Regions from separate parts of the Bradyrhizobium sp. TM233 genome, predicted to be linked through region 1. Evidence: predicted binding sites of a transcription regulator. Region 1 holds the regulator's gene; the other holds the start of a gene.
The links. The regulator PhoB, encoded in region 1, activates phosphate uptake and scavenging genes when phosphate is short. The targets are predictions, from matches to a motif close to TGTCATNNANCTGTCAT.
Positions count from the first base shown of each region.

Region 1 (6,889 bases):
CGAGACGCGCGGCATCAAAACGCGCATAGGCGCGCAGGCGATCCGGCGCCATGTAGTCGACGACCAGGAACGACACCGGGCCGTCGGTCTGGGCCTGCAGGATGAAGCGACCCTCGAATTTCAGCGCGGTGCCGAGCAGCGTCGTCAGCACGATGGCCTCGCCGAGCAGCTTGCCGACCGGCGCCGGATAATCGTGCTTGGTCAGGATCTCGTCGAGCGCCGGGCCAAGCCGCACCAGGCGCCCGCGCACGTCGAGCGCGTCAACCTCGTAGGGCAACACGGCGTCATCGATCGGAACCGCTGATGGCGCGCGAACCGGGCCTTCGGGGCCGGCTTTCATCTCAGGGGATTGGGAAACCATGGGGCGTTATCTGGGGTCGGAGGGCGGAAATGGAAGGGGGTGCGGGCGGTGTGTTCCGGATACAAGTCGAACTGAACGAAGCAACCTCAAACTCGGTGTCGTCCCGGGGCGCGCGAAGCGCGAGCCCGGGATCCATAACCACAGGATGACGTGATGGCGCGAGCTGACAACTCCGAGTCCTCGCCAAACTCAGTCCTGTGGCTATGGGTCCCGGATCGGCGCTCCGTTCTGGACAACGCTACGCGTTGCCAGAAGCTGCGCTTGTCCGGGACGACACCGTATGTGAGGTGATCGCCGGGCCTCCAGCGAAGCTACTTCACCGCGTCAAAACACCAGGCCAGAATGCCCTTCTGCGCATGCAGGCGGTTTTCGGCCTCGTCGAACACGACCGATTGCGGACCGTCGATCACTTCATCCGTGACCTCCTCGCCGCGATGGGCGGGCAGGCAGTGCATGAACAGCGCGTCGGGCTTGGCCAGCGACATCAGCTTGCCGTTGACCTGATAGGGCTTGAGCACGTTGTGACGGTGCTCGCCTTCCTTGTCGCCCATCGACACCCAGGTGTCGGTGACGACGCAGTCGGCGCCGCGCACGGCGGCCTCCGGATCGGTGCCGAGCATGATCGGCGCGCCGGTCGCCTTGATGAAGTCGCGCATCGCTTTTTTCGGCGCGAGCTCCGGCGGGGTTGCGACATTGAGCTGGAACTTGAAGCGCTCGGCGGCGTGAGCCCAGGACGCCAGCACGTTGTTGTCGTCGCCGGTCCAGGCCACCGTCTTGCCCTCGATCGGGCCGCGATGCTCCTCATAGGTCATGAGGTCGGCCATCACCTGGCAGGGGTGCGAGCGCCGCGTCAGGCCGTTGATGACCGGCACGGTGGCGTTGGCCGCGAGCTCCAGCAACGCGTCGTGGTTGAGGATGCGGATCATGATGGCGTCGACATAGCGCGACAGCACGCGCGCGGTGTCGGCGATGGTTTCGCCGCGGCCGAGCTGCATCTCCGCACCGGTGAGCATGATGGGCTCGCCGCCGAGCTGGCGCATCGCGACGTCGAACGACACGCGTGTCCGGGTCGACGGGCGCTCGAAGATCATCGCCAGCGTCTTGCCTTCGAGCGGCCTGACCGGCTGCTGCGCCTTCTGCTTCGCCTTCATGGCGGAGGACGCCGCGAGCATGTTCTTGAGCTCGGACAGCGGCAGCTCGTTGATATCGAGGAAGTGCTTTGGAGTTTTATTGGGGGACTTGCTCATCAGCTTGCCGCCCGCTTGGTCTGGCTGGACGAGATTGCGGCGCAGGCGCGCTCGAGCCGCCCGACGCTGTCCTCGATCTCGGCTTCGGTCACGATCAGCGGCGGCAGGAAACGCACGACATTGTCGCCGGCCCCGACGGTGAGCAGCTTTTCGTGACGCAGCGCCGCGACCAGATCGCCGGAGGGCACCACGGCCTTGATGCCGATCAGAAGGCCTTCGCCGCGCACTTCGCTGACGACATCGGGATGGCGGTCGATCACGGAGGCGAGCTTCTGCTTCAGCAGCAGCGACATTCTCTGCACGTGGTCGAAGAAGCCGGGCTTGAGCATGACGTCGAGCACGGCATTGGCCGCGGCGACCGCCAGCGGATTGCCGCCGAAGGTCGAGCCGTGCGAGCCGGGCCCCATGCCGGCCGCCGCATCCGCGGTCGCCAGCACCGCGCCGATCGGGAAGCCGCCGCCGAGCGCCTTCGCCAGCGACATCACGTCCGGCGTGACGCCGGTGCGCCGATAGGCGAACAGATCACCACTGCGGCCCATGCCGGTCTGCACCTCGTCGAAGGCGAGCAGCAGGCCCTTCTCATCGCAAAGCTGGCGCAACGCCTTGAGGAAGGTCGGCGTTGCCGAACGCACGCCGCCCTCGCCCTGGATCGGCTCGATCAGGATGCCGGCGGTCTCCGGACCGATCGCCTTCTTGACGGCCTCGATGTCGCCGTGCGGCAGCTGGTCGAAGCCATCCATGGGCGGGCCAAAGCCTTCGAGATATTTTGCAGATCCGGTCGCGGCGAGCGTTGCCAGCGTACGGCCGTGAAAGGCGCCTTCGAAGGTGATGATGCGATAACGTTCCGGATGCCCCTTGGAGAAGTGATGATGGCGGACCAGCTTGATCACACCCTCCAGCGCTTCGGCCCCCGAATTGCAGAAGAACACGAAGTCGGCAAAGCTCTCGTTGCAAAGCCGGTTGGCGAGCTTCTCGCCATCCGGGCTCTGGAACAGGTTCGACATGTGCCAGAGCTTCGTCGCCTGCTCCTGCAACGCCTTGATCAGATGCGGGTGGCAATGGCCGAGCGCATTCACAGCCACGCCCGAGGTGAAATCGAGATAGCGATCGCCATTGGTCGCGATCAGCCAGCAGCCTTCGCCGCGCTCGAAGCCGAGGTCGGCTCTGGCGAAAACGGGGAGCAAATGCGGCGCTGCGCTGTTAGTCATGATGTCACTTGAATGTTGCGGACGGTGTGACGCGTGCATTGCGCAACGCACCATCGACCGGCCCGGAAAACGAAACGTGCCGCCTTTTAAGGGCGGCACGCGCGACTATCTTATGCCTGGCAAGACGGGTGTCAATGCCGCCCGGAAAGCCTCGCGAAACGCTGAATCCGTAGTCTTGCGGTGCCGATTTTGCGGGTTTTCACCACGGAACATGTGGAAGCGAGTCGGCGGACTCTTGCGCGGGAGTCACGCCATATTGTAGCGTTTGGATTGTCAGATACGACATCTCGTGCAGCGGTTCTGATCCCAAGAGTCCTCATGTACCGGCGTAAACGTTCGGGCGTCAGTCACGCGCCCGGCGAGCCTTAAGGGATTCTGACGGCACGGGTTTTTGAAGGCTTAGGCAATCGCTGCGAGGCCCCAGGATGGCTGGCGCGTAGCGAGGGAAAGGGTGCAATGACGGTTTTGACCTGGTCCGACGATCGCGTCGAGCAGCTGAAAAAGCTCTGGGAGGCCGGACTTTCGGCCAGCCAGATCGCAGCTGAGCTCGGCAATGTGACCCGCAATGCCGTGATCGGCAAAGTGCACAGGCTCGGTCTGTCCGGCCGTGCCAAGAGCCCTTCATCGGCAGCGCCCCGGCCGCGCAAGGCGCGTCCCGCGCAGCACATGATGCGGGTGACCCGCCCCATTGCGCGCGGCAACACCGCGCTGGCGCAGGCCTTCGAGGTCGAGGTGGAGGCTGAACCCGTCACCTACGACAACGTGGTGCCGATGAGCCAGCGGCTGTCGCTGCTCGAGCTGAACGAGGCGACCTGCCATTGGCCGGTCGGCGATCCCTCCAGCCCGGATTTCTTCTTCTGCGGCGGCCGGGCGCTGTCCGGCCTGCCCTACTGCGCCCAGCACTCGCGCGTGGCCTATCAGCCGGCGGCGGATCGCCGGCGTGCCCCGGCAAAGCCGGGCCCGCGGTGAGCGGATTTAGCTGATCGCAAAGACGGCAGCCGTCACACGACGGCGCCTCAACCAACTCGGTGTCATCCCCGCGAACGCGGGGATCCATAACCACAGGGCGCAGTTGTCGCGCGAGATGGTCACTCCGAGTCTTCGCCAAATCACTGCCTGTGGTTATGGGTCCCGGATCTGCGCTGACGCTTGTCCGGGACGACGCTGAGTGTGAGGCGACAGCCCACCAACTCCAGCGCTTGCAAACCCTACGCCTGCTCCGCCTTCGCGAAGCGGTCGTCCAGCGCGTAGCCGGCACCGCGGACGGTGCGGATCGGGTCCTGCTCGCGGCCGAGATTGAGCAGCTTGCGCAGGCGGCCGATATGGACGTCGACGGTGCGCTCGTCGATGTAGATGTCGCGGCCCCAGACGCTGTCGAGCAGCTGCTCGCGCGAGAACACGCGGCCGGGATGCTCCAGGAAGAACTCCAGCAGGCGATATTCGGTCGGACCGAGATCGATCGGCCGGCCCGAGCGCGCCACGCGGCGCTTGTCGCGATCGAGCTCGATGTCGCCATAGGCCAGCACTGTCGCGAGCCGCTCAGGACTGGCGCGGCGCAGCAGGCCCTTCACGCGGGCGAGCAGCTCCGGCACCGAGAACGGCTTGACGATGTAGTCGTCGGCGCCGGTCGCAAGTCCCCGCACCCGCTCGCTCTCCTCGCCGCGCGCGGTGAGCATGATGATCGGGAGCTGCTTGGTGTCGGGCCGGGTCCGCAGCCGGCGGCACAGCTCGATGCCCGACAGGCCCGGCAGCATCCAGTCGAGCACGATCAGGTCCGGGATGTGTTCCTTGAGGCGGGTGTCGGCGTCGTCGCCGCGCATCACCGTCTCGACGTCATAGCCGTCGCCTTCGAGGTTGTAGCGGAGAAGCTCGGTGAGAGCTTCCTCGTCCTCAACCACCATAATGCGTGCGCCCATGGTGTCGTCGCTCCTTAAGACTTCAGGTATTCGGGATCGTGGTGGCGAAGGTGGTCATGTCGCCCTTCGGCCGCTTGTCGGTCATCGCCTGGCCCTCGATCATGTAGAACACGGTCTCGGCGATGTTGGTGGCGTGGTCGCCGATCCGCTCGATGTTCTTGGCGCAGAACATCAGATGGATGCAGAACGAGATGTTGCGCGGATCCTCCATCATGTAGGTGAGGAGCTCGCGGAACAGCGAGGTGCAGATCGCGTCGACTTCCTCGTCGCCCTTCCACACCGCCATCGCCGCCGGCAGATCATGTGCGGCATAGGCGTCCAGCACCGACTTGACCTGCTGCTGCACGAGGTCGGTCATGTGCTCCAGGCCGCGGAACAGCTTCAGCGGATGGAAGTCGGTCTCCAGCGCGGCGACGCGCTTGCCCATGTTCTTGGCGAGGTCGCCGATGCGCTCGAGGTCGGTCGCGACGCGCATCGCGCCGACGATCTCGCGCAGGTCCACCGCCATCGGCTGGCGGCGAGCGATGGTGAGCACGGCGCGTTCCTCGATGCGCTTCTGCAACGCGTCGAGCTCGGCGTCGATGGTGACGACGCGCTGGCCGAGCGCGACGTCGCGGCGGATCAGCGCGTCGACGGAATCGACGATCATGCGCTCGGCGATGCCGCCCATCTCGGCGACCAGGCGGGTGAGCTCCTGGAGGTCGGTGTCGAAAGCCTTTGCGGTATGTTCGGTACCCATATTGCGTCTCCTCAGCCGAACCGGCCGGTGATGTAATCCTGCGTGCGCCGGTCGGTCGGCGACGTGAAGATCTTGCTGGTGTCGTCGAACTCGATCAGTTCGCCGAGATACATGAAGGCGGTCTTGTCGGAGACGCGCGCCGCCTGCTGCATGTTGTGCGTGACGATCGCGATCGTGTAGTTCTCGGACAGTTCCTGGATCAGCTCCTCGACCTTGGCGGTCGAGATCGGATCGAGCGCCGAGCAGGGCTCGTCGAACAGGATCACTTCAGGGCGCACCGCGACGGTGCGGGCGATGCACAGGCGCTGCTGCTGGCCGCCGGAGAGCGACAGGCCGGAGGCGTTGAGCTTGTCCTTGACCTCGTTCCACAGCGCGCCGCCGCGCAGCGCCTTCTCGACGCGGTCATCCATCTCGGACTTCGAGATCTTCTCGTAGAGGCGGATGCCGAAGGCGATGTTCTCGTAGATCGTCATCGGGAACGGCGTCGGCTTCTGGAACACCATGCCGACCCGGGCGCGCAGCAGGTTGAGGTCGAGCCTGGGGTCGAGGATGTTGGTCTGGTCCAGCATGAGCTGGCCGGTGGCGCGCTGGCCCGGATAGAGGTCATACATCCGGTTGAAGATGCGCAGCAGGGTCGACTTGCCGCAGCCCGACGGGCCGATGAACGCCGTGACGCGGTTGGCGCCGAGCGTCAGGTTGATGTTCTTCAGCGCGTGGTGCTCGCCGTAATAGAAATTGAGATTGCGCACCGTCACCTTGGCCGGGGCTTCCGGCAGCGGCTGCGAGGCCAGATGGGCGCTGGAACTCATGGATACGGACAGGTCGGTCATTTTGCAGTCCTCTCGGCGCCGAGGATGCGCGCGCCAATGTTCAGGGCAAGCACGGTGAGCGTGATCAGCAGCGCGCCGCTCCAGGCGAGCTGCTTCCAATAGGCGTAGGGGCTCTGGACGAAGTTGTTGATGGTGACCGGCAGATTGGCCATCGTCTTGTTCAGGCCGAGGCTGAAGAACTGGTTCGACAGCGCGGTGAACAGCAGCGGCGCGGTCTCGCCGGCGACGCGGGCGGTGGCGAGCAGCACGCCGGTGATGAGGCCCGAGCGCGCGGCGCGATAGGCGATCCGCTTGATCACCAGCGAGCGCGGCAGGCCCAGCGCCGAGGCCGCCTCGCGCAGGGGATTCGGCACCAGCAGCAGCATGTCCTCGGTGGTGCGCAGCACGACCGGGATCACGATGACGGCGAGCGCGAGCGCGCCTGCGATCGCGGAGAAGCCACGCATCGGCACCACCACCGCGCCATAGATGAACAGGCCGATGATGATCGAGGGCGCCGAGAGCAGGATGTCGTTGATGAAGCGGATCACCGAGGTCAGCTTGTCGTTGCGGCCGTATTCGGCAAGATAGGTGCCGGCGAACAGGCCG
Region 1 covers NZ_BTIG01000001.1:1,013,889-1,020,777, forward strand. Annotated here, with positions in the region: gene AABA86_RS04845 (Hsp33 family molecular chaperone) at 1-361, opposite strand, end outside; gene argF (ornithine carbamoyltransferase) at 673-1,608, opposite strand; gene AABA86_RS04855 (aspartate aminotransferase family protein) at 1,608-2,816, opposite strand; gene AABA86_RS04860 (GcrA family cell cycle regulator) at 3,273-3,785, shown strand; gene phoB (phosphate regulon transcriptional regulator PhoB) at 4,025-4,732, opposite strand; gene phoU (phosphate signaling complex protein PhoU) at 4,755-5,471, opposite strand; gene pstB (phosphate ABC transporter ATP-binding protein PstB) at 5,483-6,301, opposite strand; gene pstA (phosphate ABC transporter permease PstA) at 6,298-6,889, opposite strand, start outside.

Region 2 (6,889 bases), 160 kb from region 1:
TACCCGTCGGTCTAGATGGTGGGCACGCGAGCCCGGCGCTTGGCTGGCTGTGGCTCGCTCTTGTTGCGAGCGGCCTCTATCACGGAGTCAATCCGGGGATGGGATGGCCGCTCGCCGTTTCGGCCGGACTCATGGACAAGAGCCCGCGCGCGCTCTTTCGTGCGTTGTGGGCCCTGTCGGCCGGGCATCTCCTGGCAACATTTCTCGTGCTGCTGCCATTCGCGTTCCTGCTCGTGCTGGCCGAGTGGCAGCGTTCGATCCAGACAGGCGCGAGCCTTCTCGTCATCGGCTTCGGCGTTTATCGACTGATCGCGCGGCGTCATCCCCGCGCGCTGGCACGAATTCCGCCGACGCAATTGGCGCTCTGGTCATTTGCCGTCGCCATTGCTCACGGCGCCGCCTTGATGCTCGTGCCGATCTATCTCGGGCTCTGCCAGGCCTTCGAATTCGATGCCGGCCATGAGGCGGCGGGCGCGCTGATGAAGACAAGTCTCGGGATGGCGGTGCTGGTGTCCCTGGTGCACGTTGCCGCCATGGTCGGCGCCGGCGGATGCTTGGCGTGGCTGGTCTACCGCCATCTTGGATTGAGGTTCGTCTCGCGAAGCTGGTTCAATCTGGATGCAGTCTGGGCGGCCAGCCTCGTTCTGGTTGGCGCGGTGGCGCTCGCGTTGAATCTTGCGAGCTGGCGCTGAGGTCTATCGCGCCAGAGGCCACTCGTCGACGATGTGGAATCTTGCCGACGCATCATCCTGCCGAAACAGCGCGATGCGGTCGATCGCCAGCGTCTCGAGACCGAGCGTCGCAAACCGCGGCCTCAGCATCTCCAGGATCGGTCCGCGGCGCTCGGCATCCAGCCGCCCCGTCAGCGTCATGTGGAAGCGGAATTCTTCCATCACGTAAGGGTAGCCCCAGCGGTCGAGATAGTCGCGCTGCCGCTCGCTGAGTTTCTCGGGTTTGCGTCGCGCCCGATCGTCCGGCGACAGCGCGGCGCGGAAGGAATCGAAGTCGCGGACGCAATCGGCGGCGAGCCGCTGGAGCGCATCGACCGGCTCGGCTGGAATGACGGCGATGAAGCCGCTGATGGAATCCACGATCGGCCGGATCACGGGACGCGGCCGTGCCTTGCCGGCGAATGCGGCGCAGGCGGCCATCAGCTCCGCTTCGGTCCTGTCTGATGCGAGCGCCATCGGCGCCTTCAGCGTGGCGTGAAAGCCGTATTTGCGGGGATCGGCGCTGACGTCGCGCCAGTCCGGCGCGACGCGCAATGCGTCGGCGGGAAACGCCAGCTCGTTGCCGGTGTAGGCATCGTAGCCGAGCAGCTCGGCGCCGAAGCGGGAGAGTGCGGCCTCGCTGCCTGCGGCAAAATAGATCGCGTAGCGGGGAAAACCTGTCATCGCCTCAGCATAACCAATTTACGCCGCGACGACAGCCTCGCGCGGCGCTGCCACAGCACTCAGCAGCCGCGTCGCATCGGTCAGATGCACGAGCTTGCCGCCTGAGATCACCGCGATCAGCCGCGGCCGCAGCTTCACGCTGTCGTCGACCAGCATAATGTCGGCGCGGCAACCTTCCGCGAGCACGCCGCGATCGGCAAGGCCGGTGGCACGCGCCGGGCCGGCGGAGACCAGATTCCAGGCTTCCGTCAGCGGCAGCACGCCATCGGCGGCGAGGCGGAACGCGGCGAGCAGCTGCGCGGGATAATAATAGTCCGACGCCAGCACTGAGCAGAGCCCCTTGGCGATCATGTCGGCGGCCTTGGTCCAGCCGGTGTGGCTGCCGCCGCGCACGACGTTCGGCGCGCCGTAGACGATGGCATCGCCATGGCTTGCCGCCGCCTGCGCCGTCTCCTCGTTGACCGGAAACTCCGCGATATCAGCGCCGAGCTCTCGAAACTCCCGGCGCATCGCCGGCGTTGCGTCATCGTGCGAGAGCATCCGCACCTCGGCCGAGCGTGCTACGGCGGCCAGCCGCGCAACCGAAGCCGGCACCTCGTCGGCGCGCGAGACCACGCGTTCGACCAGCCGGTCGAATTCCTCCGCTGACAGCCCGGTGCGCTCCACCATGCGGTTGCGCTTGCGCGGCTTGGCCATGTCGGCGACGGTGCCGTCCATGTGGTCGTTGAAGGCGAACAGATCGACGCGGCCTTCGTCGAGCCACAGGCTGATCTCGGCCTCGGCGTCGAGATTGTAGGTCTCGTGCCGCAGATGAAAGCGGGTGTCGGCGGCGAATTGCGGACGCTGCCGCTCGATCGCCTCCATCAGGCTGCGCGCATTGTCGGCGCTACGCAGGCCCGGCTCCCACGAACAGGTCGTGGCGTGAAACACGGTGGTGATGCCGTTGCTGATCGCCTGGCGATCGCTGTCGGCGAGCGCGACGTCGATCGGGAAGTCGACACCGGCGCGCGGCATCATCTGCCGCTCGAAGGCATCGCCGTGCAGGTCGACGATGCCGGGCAGCACCAGCAGGTTGCGCGAATCGATTGTCAGCCGCGCCCGGCCCCGTGAGGCGTCGGCCTGCGCGATGTCCTGTCCGGACACCGCCAATGACGTTTCGACGAATTCGGCGCCGATCAGGGCCCGGCCGCCTTCAAGGAAAATGTCTGTCACGCGACCGCGCTTCGTTTGCTGGTTGAGGAGCTTGCCCGTGCTTCGTATGCCGCAAGAAAATCTTCAATCCCGAGCTTGCGGAAATCGGGCAGGGCTTCACGCAACTTGTCGTGATCCCAGTCCCACCAGGCGAGCCGCGCAAGCCGTCCGGCGATCTCCTCGGAGAAACGCCGCCGCACGATGCGGGCCGGATTGCCGGCGACGATGGTGTAGGCCGGCACGTCCTTGGTGACGATGGCGCCGGCCGCGATCACCGCGCCGGTGCCGATGTTGCGGCCCGGCAGCACGATCGCGCCGTGGCCGATCCAGACGTCGTGGCCGATATGGACGTGATGCTGGCGCCGCCACTCGAAGAACTCGGCGTCGTCATTCTCGCCTTCGAAGTAGGCGCTCGAGCGATAGGTGAAATGCGCCTGGGTCGCGCGGTGCATCGGATGATTGCCGGGATTGATGCGCGTCATGGCCGCGATCGAGCAGAACTTTCCGATGGTGGTGTAGGTGATCTGGGCATCGTTCACGACATAGGAGTAATCGCCCATCGCCACTTCATGCAGGATGGTGCGCGCGCCGACCTCGGTATAGGCGCCGAGCCTGGTCTCATGCAGCTTGGCCGAGGGATCGATGGTCGGCTGGACCGAAAGAGTTTTGGCGGCCATGTTGCGTCCGGAAGTGCGAGGGCGGGCGTTCCTCTTCGAGCTGCTTGATGACAACGTCGTGACGCAGTGATGACAGGGGATGAGGTGTGTAGCATCGACGCACTGCAACGCCCGTGTCACACAAGTGTCAAGCGCGGGCGTTAGCGGTTGGCTCCAGCTAATCTGGAGTCCTGCATGCTGGTGGTGGAAGGTCTGACGTGTCGCTTCGGCGCGAAAGCCGCGGTGGACGACGCTTCGTTTCAAGTCTCCCCCGGCGGCTTCGTCGGTGTGATCGGACGGTCCGGCGCCGGCAAGTCGACGCTGCTGCGAACCATCAATCGTCTCGTGACGCCGACGCAGGGCCGCATCCTGTTCGATGGCATCGACGTCACCGCGCTGCGCGGCAAGGAGCTGCGGCAGTGGCGGGCGCGCTCAGCCATGATCTTCCAGCAGTTCAACCTGGTCGGCCGGCTCGATGTCCTCACCAACGTCCTGATGGGACGGCTTGCGACGATGCCGGCCTGGCGCTCGCTGTCGCAAGTGTGGCCCGAGCAGGACAAGGCGCTGGCGATGTCGGCGCTCGAACAGTTCGACATTGCATCGCTCGCGGCCCAGCGCGCCGACCAGCTTTCCGGCGGACAGCAGCAGCGCGTCGCGATCGCGCGTGCGCTGGTGCAGCAGCCCGACATCATCCTCGCCGACGAGCCGATCGCCTCGCTCGATCCGCGCAACACCAAGATCGTGATGGATGCGCTGCTGCGCATCAACAAGCACTTCGGCATCACCGTGATCTGCAATCTGCATTCGCTCGATCTGGCGCGCAGCTATTGCGACCGCCTGATCGGCATGGCGCAGGGCCGGGTGGTGTTCGACGGCGTGCCGGCCGCACTGACCGACCACGTCGCGCGCGAGCTTTACGATCTCGAAGCCGCAGACGTCATGGGCACCAAGCCTGTCCCGGCGCCCGCGGGCGTCCCGGCACTTGGAACGGCGGCCGCCGCCTGAGCCGCGCCTGTTTGAGTTGCAAGTTTTTGCGTCAACCGACCCCAACCGATGAAGAGGGTATCATGATCACTCGTAGACTCGTTCTTGCCGGCGCCGCGGCGCTCGCCTTCGCCTCGTCGGCTTTCGCCGAAGACTGGAAAGCCAAATATCCCGAGCTGACCTTCGCGGTCATTCCGGCCGAAAACGCCTCGGGCGTCACCGAGCGCTGGGCGCCGTTCATGAACTATCTGTCCAAGGAATTGGGCGTGAAGGTCACGCTGCGCATCGCCAACGACTACGCCGCCGTCATCGAGGGCCAGCGCGCCGGCAACATCCACATCGCGAGCTACGGCTCGGCCTCGTTCGCCCGCGCCCGCCTGACCGGCGTCAAGACCGATGCCTTTGCCAACGACATCAACGCCGACGGCTCGACCGGCTATTACTCGGTGTTCTTCGTCAAGGCGAGCAGCCCCTACAAGAGCGTCGATCAGCTCAAGGGCAAGAACCTCGGCCTCGTCGACCCGAACTCGACCTCCGGCAACAACGTGCCGCGCTTCGAGCTCGACAAGATGGGCATCGCGGATGCCGACACCTATTTCAGCAAGGTCGTCTTCACCGGCAGCCATGAAAACGCGATGCTGGCGCTGGCGCAGGGCACGGTCGACGTTGCCGCCAACCAGTGGACCAGCGACGACGATTCGACGCTGGCCCAGATGCTGACCAAGGGCATGCTGAAGAATGCCGACGGCTCGGCGATGAAGAAGGACGACTTCCGCATCATCCACAAGTCGGCGCCGATCATCAACGGCCCCTACGCCTACAATTCCGACCTGCCCGAAGAGGCGAAGGCGGCGATCGCGAAGGCGTTCTTCGATGCGCCGGCCAAGGACAAGGCGGCCTTCGATCGCCTCCAGGACGGCCAGAAGAAGGGTTTTCATCCCGCCACCACCAAGGACTGGGATGGCACGATCGAGCTGATCAAGTTCGTCGATGCGCTGCGTAAGAAGAAGGCGTCCTGATTCTCTGGGACGACGCACTGGAGCCGGGTCGATGGACCCGGCTCTTTCTCTTTTGACGGGTCCTCTTTGACCAATGACCATCGCGGTTTCGATCCTCCCCGAGCAGCAATTGGCCGCGCTGAACGCCGCCTATGGCCAGGCGGTCGCGCGCAGGCGGCTCCGTCTCCTGCTCGGAGTTGTGGTGTTCGCCGCCGCGCTGCTTCTCGCCGCGTTTGGCGCGGAAGTGAATCTGCGCACGCTCTTCACCTATTTCGGCAACTTCGTCAGCTATTTCGACCGCATCCTCACGCTTGAAAACGGCCAGCGCGTCTGGACCGATGTCGGCGAATGGCTCTGGGGCTGGCGCAAATGGCTGAGGATGCTGGGCGAGACGCTGCTGATCTCCTATGTCGGCACGCTGATCGGCGCGACCTTCGCATTCGGCCTGAATTTCTTCGCGGCTGAGAACACCTCACCCGCACCCTGGCTGCGCTTCACGGTGCGGCGCCTGCTCGAATTTGCCCGCACCGTTCCCGGCATCGTGTTCGCGCTGATCTTCGTGATCGCCTTCGGGCTCGGACCGATGGCGGGTGTGCTGGCGATCGCGATTCACTCCACCGGCGCGCTCGGAAAGCTGTTCTCGGAAATCGTCGAGAACGCCGATATGAAGCCGGTCGAAGGCATTCGCTCGACCGGCGCGAGCTGGCTGGCCTGCATGCGCTTTGCCGTGGTGCCGCAGGTGACCGCGGGCTATGCCAGCTATGCGCTGCTGCGCTTCGAGATCAACGTCCGCGAGGCCTCGGTGATGGGCTTTGTCGGCGCCGGCGGCATCGGCCAGGAGCTCGTCGTCGCGATCCGCAAGTTCTACTATTCGGACGTCAGCGCGATCCTGCTCACGATCATCCTCACCGTGTTCATCATCGACATCAGCACCGGCTGGCTGCGCGGCCGCCTGTTCGGCAAGGAGGCGCGGACGTGACTCCGCAGGAGGTCGATACGCGAGCGCTTCGCGCCCGCTACCCCGATGTGTTCGACCGGCCGGCCTCGGCGCGGCTTGCCACGCCGGCGATGATCGTCGCGGCGTTCGCGATCCTCATCTACGGCCTGGTCGATCTCGATTTCTCGCCGTCGCGGTTCTTCGCAGGTCTCAGCCAGCTCGGCTGGATCAGCCTGATGATGATCCCGCCCGATCCCGGCTCGTCGCTGCCGGTCTACCTGAAGGCACTCGGCGAGACGCTGTCGATTGCGCTGCTTGGCACCACGCTCGCCGCCGTCTTCGCACTCCCCGTCAGCCTGCTGGCCGCGCGCAACGTGGTGCCGTCGAAGCTCCTGCGCTTTCCCGTGCGCCGGTTCCTGGATTCGATCCGTGGCGTCGACACGCTGATCTGGGCGCTGGTGTGGATCAACGTCGTCGGCCTCGGCCCGTTCGCGGGCGTGCTCGCCATTGCGGTGTCGGATTTCGGCGCGTTCGGAAAGCTGTTCTCGGAAGCGATCGAGGGCGCCGACCAGAAGCAGGTCGAGGGCATCCGCGCCTCCGGCGGCAGCGCGCTGCACGAGATCCGTTTTGGTCTGTTGCCGCAGGTCCTGCCCGTGATCGCGGGCCAGGTGCTCTATTTCATCGAATCCAACACGCGCTCGGCCACCATCATCGGCATCGTCGGCGCCG
Region 2 covers NZ_BTIG01000001.1:854,566-861,454, reverse strand. Annotated here, with positions in the region: gene AABA86_RS04115 (selenium-binding protein SBP56-related protein) at 1-15, shown strand, start outside; gene AABA86_RS04110 (hypothetical protein) at 99-692, shown strand; gene AABA86_RS04105 (DUF1045 domain-containing protein) at 696-1,394, opposite strand; gene AABA86_RS04100 (alpha-D-ribose 1-methylphosphonate 5-triphosphate diphosphatase) at 1,413-2,606, opposite strand; gene AABA86_RS04095 (transferase hexapeptide repeat family protein) at 2,603-3,262, opposite strand; gene phnC (phosphonate ABC transporter ATP-binding protein) at 3,437-4,246, shown strand; gene phnD (phosphonate ABC transporter substrate-binding protein) at 4,309-5,244, shown strand; gene phnE (phosphonate ABC transporter, permease protein PhnE) at 5,318-6,202, shown strand; gene phnE (phosphonate ABC transporter, permease protein PhnE) at 6,199-6,889, shown strand, end outside.
Region 2: a site for PhoB is predicted at 3,321-3,337, ahead of phnC (phosphonate ABC transporter ATP-binding protein). Genes of this name have one in related genera too.